DNA from 2 places in the Streptomyces sp. NPDC001678 genome. Region 1 is predicted to be linked to the other one. Evidence: riboswitches for the same ligand, from Rfam matches in the RefSeq annotation. Region 1 holds a riboswitch; the other holds the start of a gene.

Region 1 (4,193 bases):
CGGTGGTCGATGCGCGCCGGTCAGGCGGTCACCTTGACCATGTCCGCCTGCGGCCCCTTCTGGCCCTGCGAGATCTCGAACTCGACCCGCTGCCCCTCCTCGAGGGTGCGGTAGCCGTCCATCTGGATCGCGCTGTAGTGGACGAAAACATCCGCACCACCGTCGACCGCGATGAAGCCGTACCCCTTCTCCGCGTTGAACCACTTGACGGTGCCCTGAGCCATGCCTAACTCCCCTATTACTGGCCCTTGCGCAGGACCGCACCTCGCGGACCCGGGTCAGACCTCACCCCCAGACAGGATGGGGGTGTGCGCCGGAACGCGTCGACCGCCGCTGAATGTATCTGCACGGATGCCGTCTGCAACAGGTCAGTCGGACGAGAATTCCGGGCGTGGCCGATCGGTCATTACTGCCGATTTCGCCAGCTTCTCGGGCAAGCCGGGCCGGGCATAACGCAACCAACCCGGCAATTCGTGCACATGTTGTGGGCACAACTTGACGGGTTCTCATATGCGTTCGGCAGTGACACCGGAGGGGGAACGCCCCAACTGTATCGCGCTTCAACAGACGGAATCACCCCGTCCGTTTTACGGGCGGGGTGATTCCGGTGAATTCCGCAGGAACGCTTTGAAAGGGTCGGGCCAAGGGTCCGGCAGCCGGGAGCCGACACGGCCCCGGCCCAGGGCGCCCGGGCCCGGGCGCCCTCGGTCAGCCGCCGGCGACCGCCGGAATGATCGATACTCCCGCGCCGTCCGGCGTGGCCGCCGCCAGGCCGCCCTCGAACCGTACGTCGTCGTCATTGACGTACACATTGACGAAACGGCGCAGCTTTCCGTCCTCGTCGAGAACGCGCGCGGCGATTCCGGGGTGGTTCTTCTCCAGGGAGGCGATCACTTCGGCGAGAGTGGCCCCCTCGGCGGGGACTTCCGCCTTACCGGCGGTGTAGGTGCGAAGGATGGTGGGGATTCGGACGTTGACGCTCATGGGGTCACCTTTTGGTTTAAGAGGCCGGTGAAAGGGAAACGGTCGCAGCGCGTTTACGGACCCGCTACAGCCCCGCCGCCCGGAACGCGTCGAGCGAAGGCGGAATCGTCGCCGTCGGCCCCGCCGCCACCGCGTCCAGCGTCTTGAGGCCGTCGCCCGTATTGAGCACGACGGTGGTCAGCGACGGATCCAGCCGCCCGTCCTCCAGCAGCTTCCGGGTCACCCCGACCGTCACCCCGCCCGCCGTCTCCGCGAAGATCCCCTCCGTACGGGCCAGCAGCCGGATCGCCTCGACGATCCGCTCGTCGTCCACGTCCTCCACGGCCCCGCCCGTGCGCCGGGCGATGTCGAGGACGTACGGCCCGTCGGCGGGGTTGCCGATGGCCAGGGACTTCGCGATGGTGTCCGGCTTCACCGGCCGCACCACCTCGTGCCCGTCCTTGAAGGCGCGCGAGACCGGCGCGCACCCCTCGGCCTGGGCGCCGAAGATCCGGTACGGGCGGTCCTCGACCAGCCCCAGCGCGATGAGCTCCTTCAGCCCCTTGTCGATCTTCGTCAGCTGCGACCCCGAGGCGACCGGCACCACGATCTGGTCCGGCAGCCGCCAGCCCAGCTGCTCGCAGATCTCGTACGCGAGGGTCTTGGAGCCCTCCCCGTAGTAGGGCCGCAGATTGACGTTGACGAAACCCCAGCCCTCGCCGCGCGGGTCGCCGATGAGCTCGCTGCAGAAGCGGTTGACGTCGTCGTACGTGCCCTCGATGCCCACCAGCTCGCCACCGTAGACAGCGGCCATCACGACCTTGCCGGTCTCCAGGTCGTGCGGGATGAAGACACACGACCGCAGGCCCGCGCGCGCCGCCGCGGCGCCCACCGCTCCCGCCAGGTTCCCCGTCGAGGAGCACGAGAGGGTGGTGAAGCCGAAGGCGCGCGCCGCCTCGACGGCGATGGCGACGACGCGGTCCTTGAAGGAGTGCGTGGGGTTGCCGGAGTCGTCCTTGACGTACAGCCCACCGGTGACGCCCAGCTCGCGGGCGAGATTGTCGGCCTTGACGAGCTTGGTGAAGCCGGGGTTGAGGTTCGGCCGGTCCGCGACGTCGGCGGGTACGGGCAGCAACGGGGCGTAGCGCCAGATGTTCGCGGGTCCGGCCTCGATACGGCGGCGCAGCGCCTCGGGGTCGCCGGCCGGGAGCTCATAGGCCACTTCAAGGGGGCCGAAGCAGCCCACGCAGGCGAAGGAGGGACCGAGCGGGAAGCGCTCGCCGCACTCGCGGCAGGAGAGCGCGACGGCGGGGCCGAAAGAGGATGCGGCGGAAGCGGCCGAGGGTACGGAGGTACGACTTTCAACGGCTTGGACAGCCATGGAGGCGAGGCCCTTTCTCCTCATCTTCCTCGCGGCGAACGTCGCCACGAGACGGAATTGGCACCTTCCCCGCCGGGAGCCTCGCGTCTGATGACCGAGACCGGCTGGAGGGTTGCCGGGGCTTCAACGGGCCGTGTCCCTCTGCCCCTCTGGATGAGCGGTATGGCCCGGGCGGACCCGGGCGTTTGTGCGCGTGACGACCCCCGACATAGGACGGCCGTCCGCGTTGTTCAAGACTGTAACGGAAGGGATGGCCGCTTGAGAGGGCCGTCCGCACCGCGAGATGCGTCACAACGAAGATCAGCGACAACGATCAACACCGAGGAGTCACGCACGTGCTGGAAGAGGTGGAACGCTGGCTCGCCCGGCGGTCCTGGTCCGCCGCAGACCGTCCGCTCGACCAGCTGCTGGCCGCGAAGGGGGACACGGGCACCACGGTCAGCGTGGTGCTGCCGGCGCTGAACGAGGAGGCGACGGTCGGGGAGATCGTGGCGACGATCCGCCGGGAGCTCATGAGCGAATCCGTTCCCCTGGTGGACGAGCTGGTGGTGCTGGACTCCGGTTCCACGGACCGCACCGCCGAGGTCGCCGCGGCGGCCGGCGCGCGCGTCGTGCACCGGGACGAGATCCTGCCGCGACTGCCCGCGCTGCCCGGCAAGGGCGAGGTGCTGTGGCGGTCCCTGCTGGTGACGACGGGCGACGTCGTCTGCTTCGTCGACGCCGACCTGAAGGACTTCTCCGGCACCTTCGTCTCGGGGATCGTCGGCCCGCTGCTGACCGATCCCGAGGTGGGGTTCGTCAAGGCGATGTACGACCGCCCACTGGGCGAGGTCGCGGGGCAGGGCGGCCGGGTCACCGAGCTGGTGGCGCGCCCGCTGCTGAACCTCCACTGGCCGCAGCTCGCGGGCTTCGTCCAGCCGCTGGGCGGCGAGTACGCGGCCCGCCGCTCGCTGCTGGAGCGGCTGCCGTTCCCCGTGGGCTACGGCGTGGAGCTGGGCCTGCTCGTGGACGCGCTGCACACGGTGGGCCTGGACGCGCTGGCGCAGGTCGACGTGGGCGTGCGCAAGCACCGCCACCAGGACGGCCGGGCGCTGGGCCGGATGGCCGCGACGATCTACCGCACGGCGCAGCTGCGGCTGGCCCGGGGCCATCTGGTGCGCCCGGAGCTCACCCAGTTCGAGCGCACGGCGGAGGGGTTCGTGCCGCGGACGTACGCGGTGGACACGGAGGAGCGGCCACCGATGGCGGAGATACCGGAGTACGCGCAGCGGCGCGCGGCATAGCCGCCGGGAGACGCGCAGCGAAAGGAACGGGACGTTCCCGTGTGCCACCCGACGGGCCGTGCGTACGTTTGAGCGGTTCGCCGGGCGGCAAGGCTGGCGACATGGTCGCTGAGCATCCCCCGTCCGCCCCGGAAGCCTCCCCGGTGGCCGCCGCACCCATCGTCGTGGCGTCCAACCGGGGGCCCGTCTCGTACGCGCTGCGCGAGGACGGCTCGCTGGCGGCGGGCCGGGGCGGCGGCGGGCTGGTGTCCGGGCTGAGCGAGATCGGGCGGGATCCCCAGGGCGCGGCGGCGGTGTGGGTATGTGCGGCGCTGGGCGAGGGCGACCGGCTGGCGGCGGGGCGCGCGGGCCGAAGACTCGACCCGGCCGACACGGGCGGGCTGCGGGTGCGGATGCTGGACATCCCGGCCGGGACGTTCTCCGCCGCGTACAACGGCGTGGCCAACTCCGTGCTGTGGTTCGCCCATCACATGCTCTGGCAGACCCCGCTGGAGCCGGTGTTCGACAAGGAGTTCCGGGAGCGGTGGGCGGCCTACGAGGCCTACAACACCGCCTTCGCGGACGCG
Region 2 (4,193 bases), on a different contig from region 1:
CACGCCCACTCCGAACGCACGCTCGTGGGGGCGTCGGGAGCCATCTCCGGGGTGCTCGGCGCGTTCCTCTATCTCTTCCCCAGGGCGCGGGTCACCAGCCTCTTCCCTTTCCTGTTCTTCCTGCCGCTGCGCTTTCCCGCCTGGGCCGTACTGCTGTTCTGGTTCGCGCTCCAGTGGCTGGCGACGGGGACGGACGCCGGGCGCCCCGGGGTCGCCTATCTGGCCCACGTCGTGGGGTTCGCACTCGGATTCGGCTACGCCTGGGGCCTTCGCACACCTGCGGCTAGAGTGAAGGACGCAGCCAGGTCCACCGAAGGAGACAAACCGACGTGATCACTTCGATCGTGCTCATCAAGACCGACGTGGACCGGATCCCCGAGATCGCCGAGAGCATCGCCGCCATCGAGGGCGTGAGCGAGGTCTACTCGGTCACCGGTGGCGCCGATCTGATCGCGATGGTGCGAGTGGCCCGGCACGACGACCTCGCGGACCTCATCCCGGGCCGGATCAGCAAGGTGCCGGGCGTGGCCTCGACGGAGACCCACATCGCCTTCCGCACCTACTCCCAGCACGACCTGGAAGCGGCCTTCGCGATCGGTCTCGACAACTAACAGGCCCCGAAGGGGCGCGGGGAACTGCGCGACCAGCCCAAACCGGCCCGCAGCCGAAAATCTACGCGGCACCGTCGCCGACAAGCTCCCGCACAGCCCCCACGAACCGCTCCACATGCTCGTCGGGCGTCCCCGCCCCGAAGCTCACCCGAACGGCATTGAGGGACTGTCCCTCGTCGGCCGCCCCGCAGTCGCCGGGCGCGTCCCGGTCGCCACCCAAAAGCGTCCGCACCAGCGGATGCGCGCAGAACAGCCCGTCGCGGACCCCGATGCCGTACTCGGCGGAGAGCGCCGCCGCGAAGCGGGAGCTGTTCCAGCCGTCCACGACGAAGGAGAGGACGCCCACCCGCGGCGCGTCCGGGCCGAACAGCGACAGCACCCGGACCCCCGGGACGTCCGCCAGCCCGGCCCGCACCCGCGCGATCAGCTCCCGCTCCCGCTCCACCAGCCGGTCGAAGCCCGCTTCCTGGAGCGCCTTGCAGGCGGCGGCGATGGCGTAGGCGCCGATGACGTTGGGCGAGCCCGCCTCGTGCCGGGCCACGGTGTCGTGCCACTCGACGTCGACCCCGCCCTCGGCGTTGCGGGCCACGCTGCGGCTGGCGCCGCCGCCCGCCAGATACGGCTCGGCCTCCCGCAGCCAGTCCGCGCGCCCCGCGAGTACGCCCGCGCCGAACGGCGCGTACAGCTTGTGCCCGGAGAAGGCGACCCAGTCGACGTCCCACCCGGCGACGTCCACGGGGTGGTGCGGCGCCAACTGGGCGGCGTCCAGCACGATGCGCGCGCCGTGCGCGTGCGCGGCCGCCGCCAGCTCCTTCACGGGCCACAGCTCACCGGTCACGTTCGACGCGCCGGTCACGCACACCAGCGCCGGGCCGTAAGGCTCCCGGTCGGCCAGCGCCCGCTCCAGCGTCTCGACGGCCTCCCCCGGCGAACGGGGGGCGTCGAGATAGGTGACCTCGGCACCGCGCCAGGGCAGCAGGGCGGCGTGGTGCTCGGTCTCGAAGACGAACACCCGGCAGCCGGCGGGCAGTACGGACGCCAGGAGGTTCAGCGAGTCCGTGGTGGAGCGGGTGAAGACCACCTGGTCGCCCTCGCGGCAGCCGAGGAAGGAGGCGACGGTGGCCCGGCAGCCCTCGAACAGATCGGTCGACAGCTGCGAGAGGTACCCGGCGCCCCGGTGCACGCTGCCGTAGTACGGCGCGTAGGCGGCGACGTCGTCCCACACGCGCTGCAACGCCGGTGCGCTGGCGGCGTAGTCGAGCGCCGCGTAGGTCACCTCGCCCCCGGTGGCGAGCGGGACACGGACGTCACGACCGAGGACGGGCAGCGGCTCGGCGATGGTGGAAACAGGGGCAACAGGGCATACGGACATGGCGAATTCTCCCGGCAGGGGTGATGGATGGAGGCGTACCGGAGAAGGGGCCGGAACGGCCCTAGAGCATTCGCTGCAACACGGAAGGGTCTCCCTCGACAACCAGGATCCCTGGCGAGGGATCCGCGCTTGCCGCAGACGTCGCTGCCCGCGGCCTGGTCATCACCCGGGGCACCCCGCCACGGAAGGAGGGTTGCCGGACAGCAAGCCGGGGCCGAAACGCTGTCACTCGTGACCTGCGCAGCATCATGCCACAGGATCTTGAATGCGCAAGGGCGCGGTCCGCATCGCGGACCGCGCCCTTGCCGGAAGGCCTACGCGTTGCTGGCCGTCACCCACTTCTCCAGCACCCGCCGGGCCGCGCCCGAGTCGATGGACTCGGCGGCCCGCCCCATCCCGGCCCGGATCCGCTCCGTGAGCGGCGCGTCCGTCGGCGTCAGGGCGGCCAGCGCGGCGGCGGAGTTGAGCAGCACCGCGTCCCGGACGGGGCCGGTCTCGCCGGCGAGCAGCCGGCGGGCCACGTCCGCGTTGTACGAGGCATCGGCGCCCCGCAGCGCCTCGATGGGCACCAGGTCGACGCCGACGTCCCGGGGGTCGAAGGACTCCTCCCGCACCCGGCCGTCCCCCACGATCCACACCCGCGAGGTGGCCGTCGTGGTGAGCTCGTCGAGCCCGTCGTCACCGCGGAAGACCAGCGCCGAGGAGCCGCGCTCGGCCAGCACCCCGGCCAGGATCGGCGCCATCCGGGCGTCCGCGACCCCGGTCGCCTGGGCCTTCACCCGCGCGGGGTTGGTCAGCGGGCCCAGCACGTTGAACGTGGTGCGGATGCCCAGCTCCCGGCGGGCGGGGGCCACGTAGCGCAGGGCGGGGTGGAACTTCACGGCGAAGCAGAAGGTGATGCCGGCCTCCTCGGCCACCTCCACCACCCGGCGCGGGGTCAGCTCCAGATTGACCCCGAGCTTCTCCAGGACGTCCGAGGCGCCGCTCGCGGAGGACGCGGCGCGGTTGCCGTGCTTGACGACCTTCGCCCCGGCGCCCGCGACGACGATCGAGGACATGGTGGAGATGTTGACGGTCTTGGCGCCGTCGCCACCGGTGCCCACGATGTCGACGCTGGGGCCGGGCACCTCGATGAGATTGGCGTGCCGGTACATCGCCCGGACCAGGCCGGAGATCTCGGCGACCGTCTCGCCCTTGGCGCGCAGGGCGACCGCGAAGCCCGCGATCTGGGCGTCGGTGGCCTCCCCGCGCATGATCCGGTCCATGGCCCAGGCCGTGTCGTCGGCGCCGAGGTCCACTCCGCTCAGCAGGGCGTCCAGGAGGCCCGGCCAGGTGTGTGCCACCGAGCGCTCGCCGCCTGCGGGGGTCACGTTCATGGTCCACACTCCTGGTGGTCGGTCCCTGGTGGGGCCGTCGGGGGCCCGTTACGCGGTCCAGCCTATCCACGTCCGGGAACGGCGAAGAGCCCCGTCCAGTACTGGACGGGGCTCTTGCCGTGGCGATCAGTGATCAGCTGGGGGGGGGATCAGTGGTGGCCGTGGCCGCTCGTGATCTCCCGGTACTCCTCCGCGGTGGCCTTGGGGATGTGGGTCCCCTCGCCGTAGAAGCCCTTCGAGAGCTTCACGCGGAGCTTCTGGCCGGCCCCGAGCTTGCGGGCCACGCCGTTCTCGTCGACCTCGGGCTCCAGCTCGAGCGGCTTGGGCTGCTCGTGGGCCGTGAGGGTGTGCATCTGCTCCTGCGAGAGCGGCTCGTGGACCTCGACGAACTCACCGTGCGGCAGGCGCTTGATGATGCCCGACTCGCGGCCGTGCAGCACCTTCTCCTTGTCGCGGCGCTGGAGACCCATGCAGATCCGGCGCGTGGCGATGAAGGCGACGACCGGGCCGACGAAGAACGCGATCCGGACGAACCAGGTGATGGCGTTGATCGACAGGTGGAAGTGGGTGGCCCACAGGTCGTTTCCACCACCGACGAGCAGCACCAGGTACCAGGTCAGCCAGGCGACACCGAACGCGGTGCGCGTCGGGGCGTTGCGCGGGCGGTCCAGCAGGTGGTGCTCACGCTTGTCGCCGGTGACCCAGGACTCGATGAACGGGTAGACGGCGATGGCGGCCAGCACCAGCGGGAAGATCATCAGCGGGATGAACACGCCCAGGACGAGCGTGTGGCCCCACAGGTTGATCTCCCAGCCCGGCATCACACGGATGAGG

The links. A riboswitch is a leader RNA that binds a small molecule or an ion and turns the genes downstream of it on or off. The one in region 1 is predicted to bind S-adenosylmethionine.
Region 2: another riboswitch for S-adenosylmethionine. It lies ahead of ACFYZR_RS01520 (aminotransferase class V-fold PLP-dependent enzyme); the one in region 1 lies ahead of thrC (threonine synthase).

The regions. Positions count from the first base shown of each region.
Region 1 covers NZ_JBIAUP010000002.1:162,020-166,212, reverse strand. Annotated here, with positions in the region: gene ACFYZR_RS04275 (cold-shock protein) at 21-224, opposite strand; gene ACFYZR_RS04270 (MoaD/ThiS family protein) at 709-984, opposite strand; gene thrC (threonine synthase) at 1,049-2,344, opposite strand; SAM riboswitch class I at 2,362-2,504, opposite strand; gene ACFYZR_RS04260 (glucosyl-3-phosphoglycerate synthase) at 2,680-3,627, shown strand; gene ACFYZR_RS04255 (trehalose-6-phosphate synthase) at 3,729-4,193, shown strand, end outside.
Region 2 covers NZ_JBIAUP010000001.1:337,618-341,810, forward strand. Annotated here, with positions in the region: gene ACFYZR_RS01510 (rhomboid family intramembrane serine protease) at 1-333, shown strand, start outside; gene ACFYZR_RS01515 (Lrp/AsnC ligand binding domain-containing protein) at 330-611, shown strand; gene ACFYZR_RS01520 (aminotransferase class V-fold PLP-dependent enzyme) at 673-1,983, opposite strand; SAM riboswitch class IV at 2,104-2,220, opposite strand; gene trpD (anthranilate phosphoribosyltransferase) at 2,298-3,359, opposite strand; gene ACFYZR_RS01530 (cytochrome bc complex cytochrome b subunit) at 3,509-4,193, opposite strand, start outside.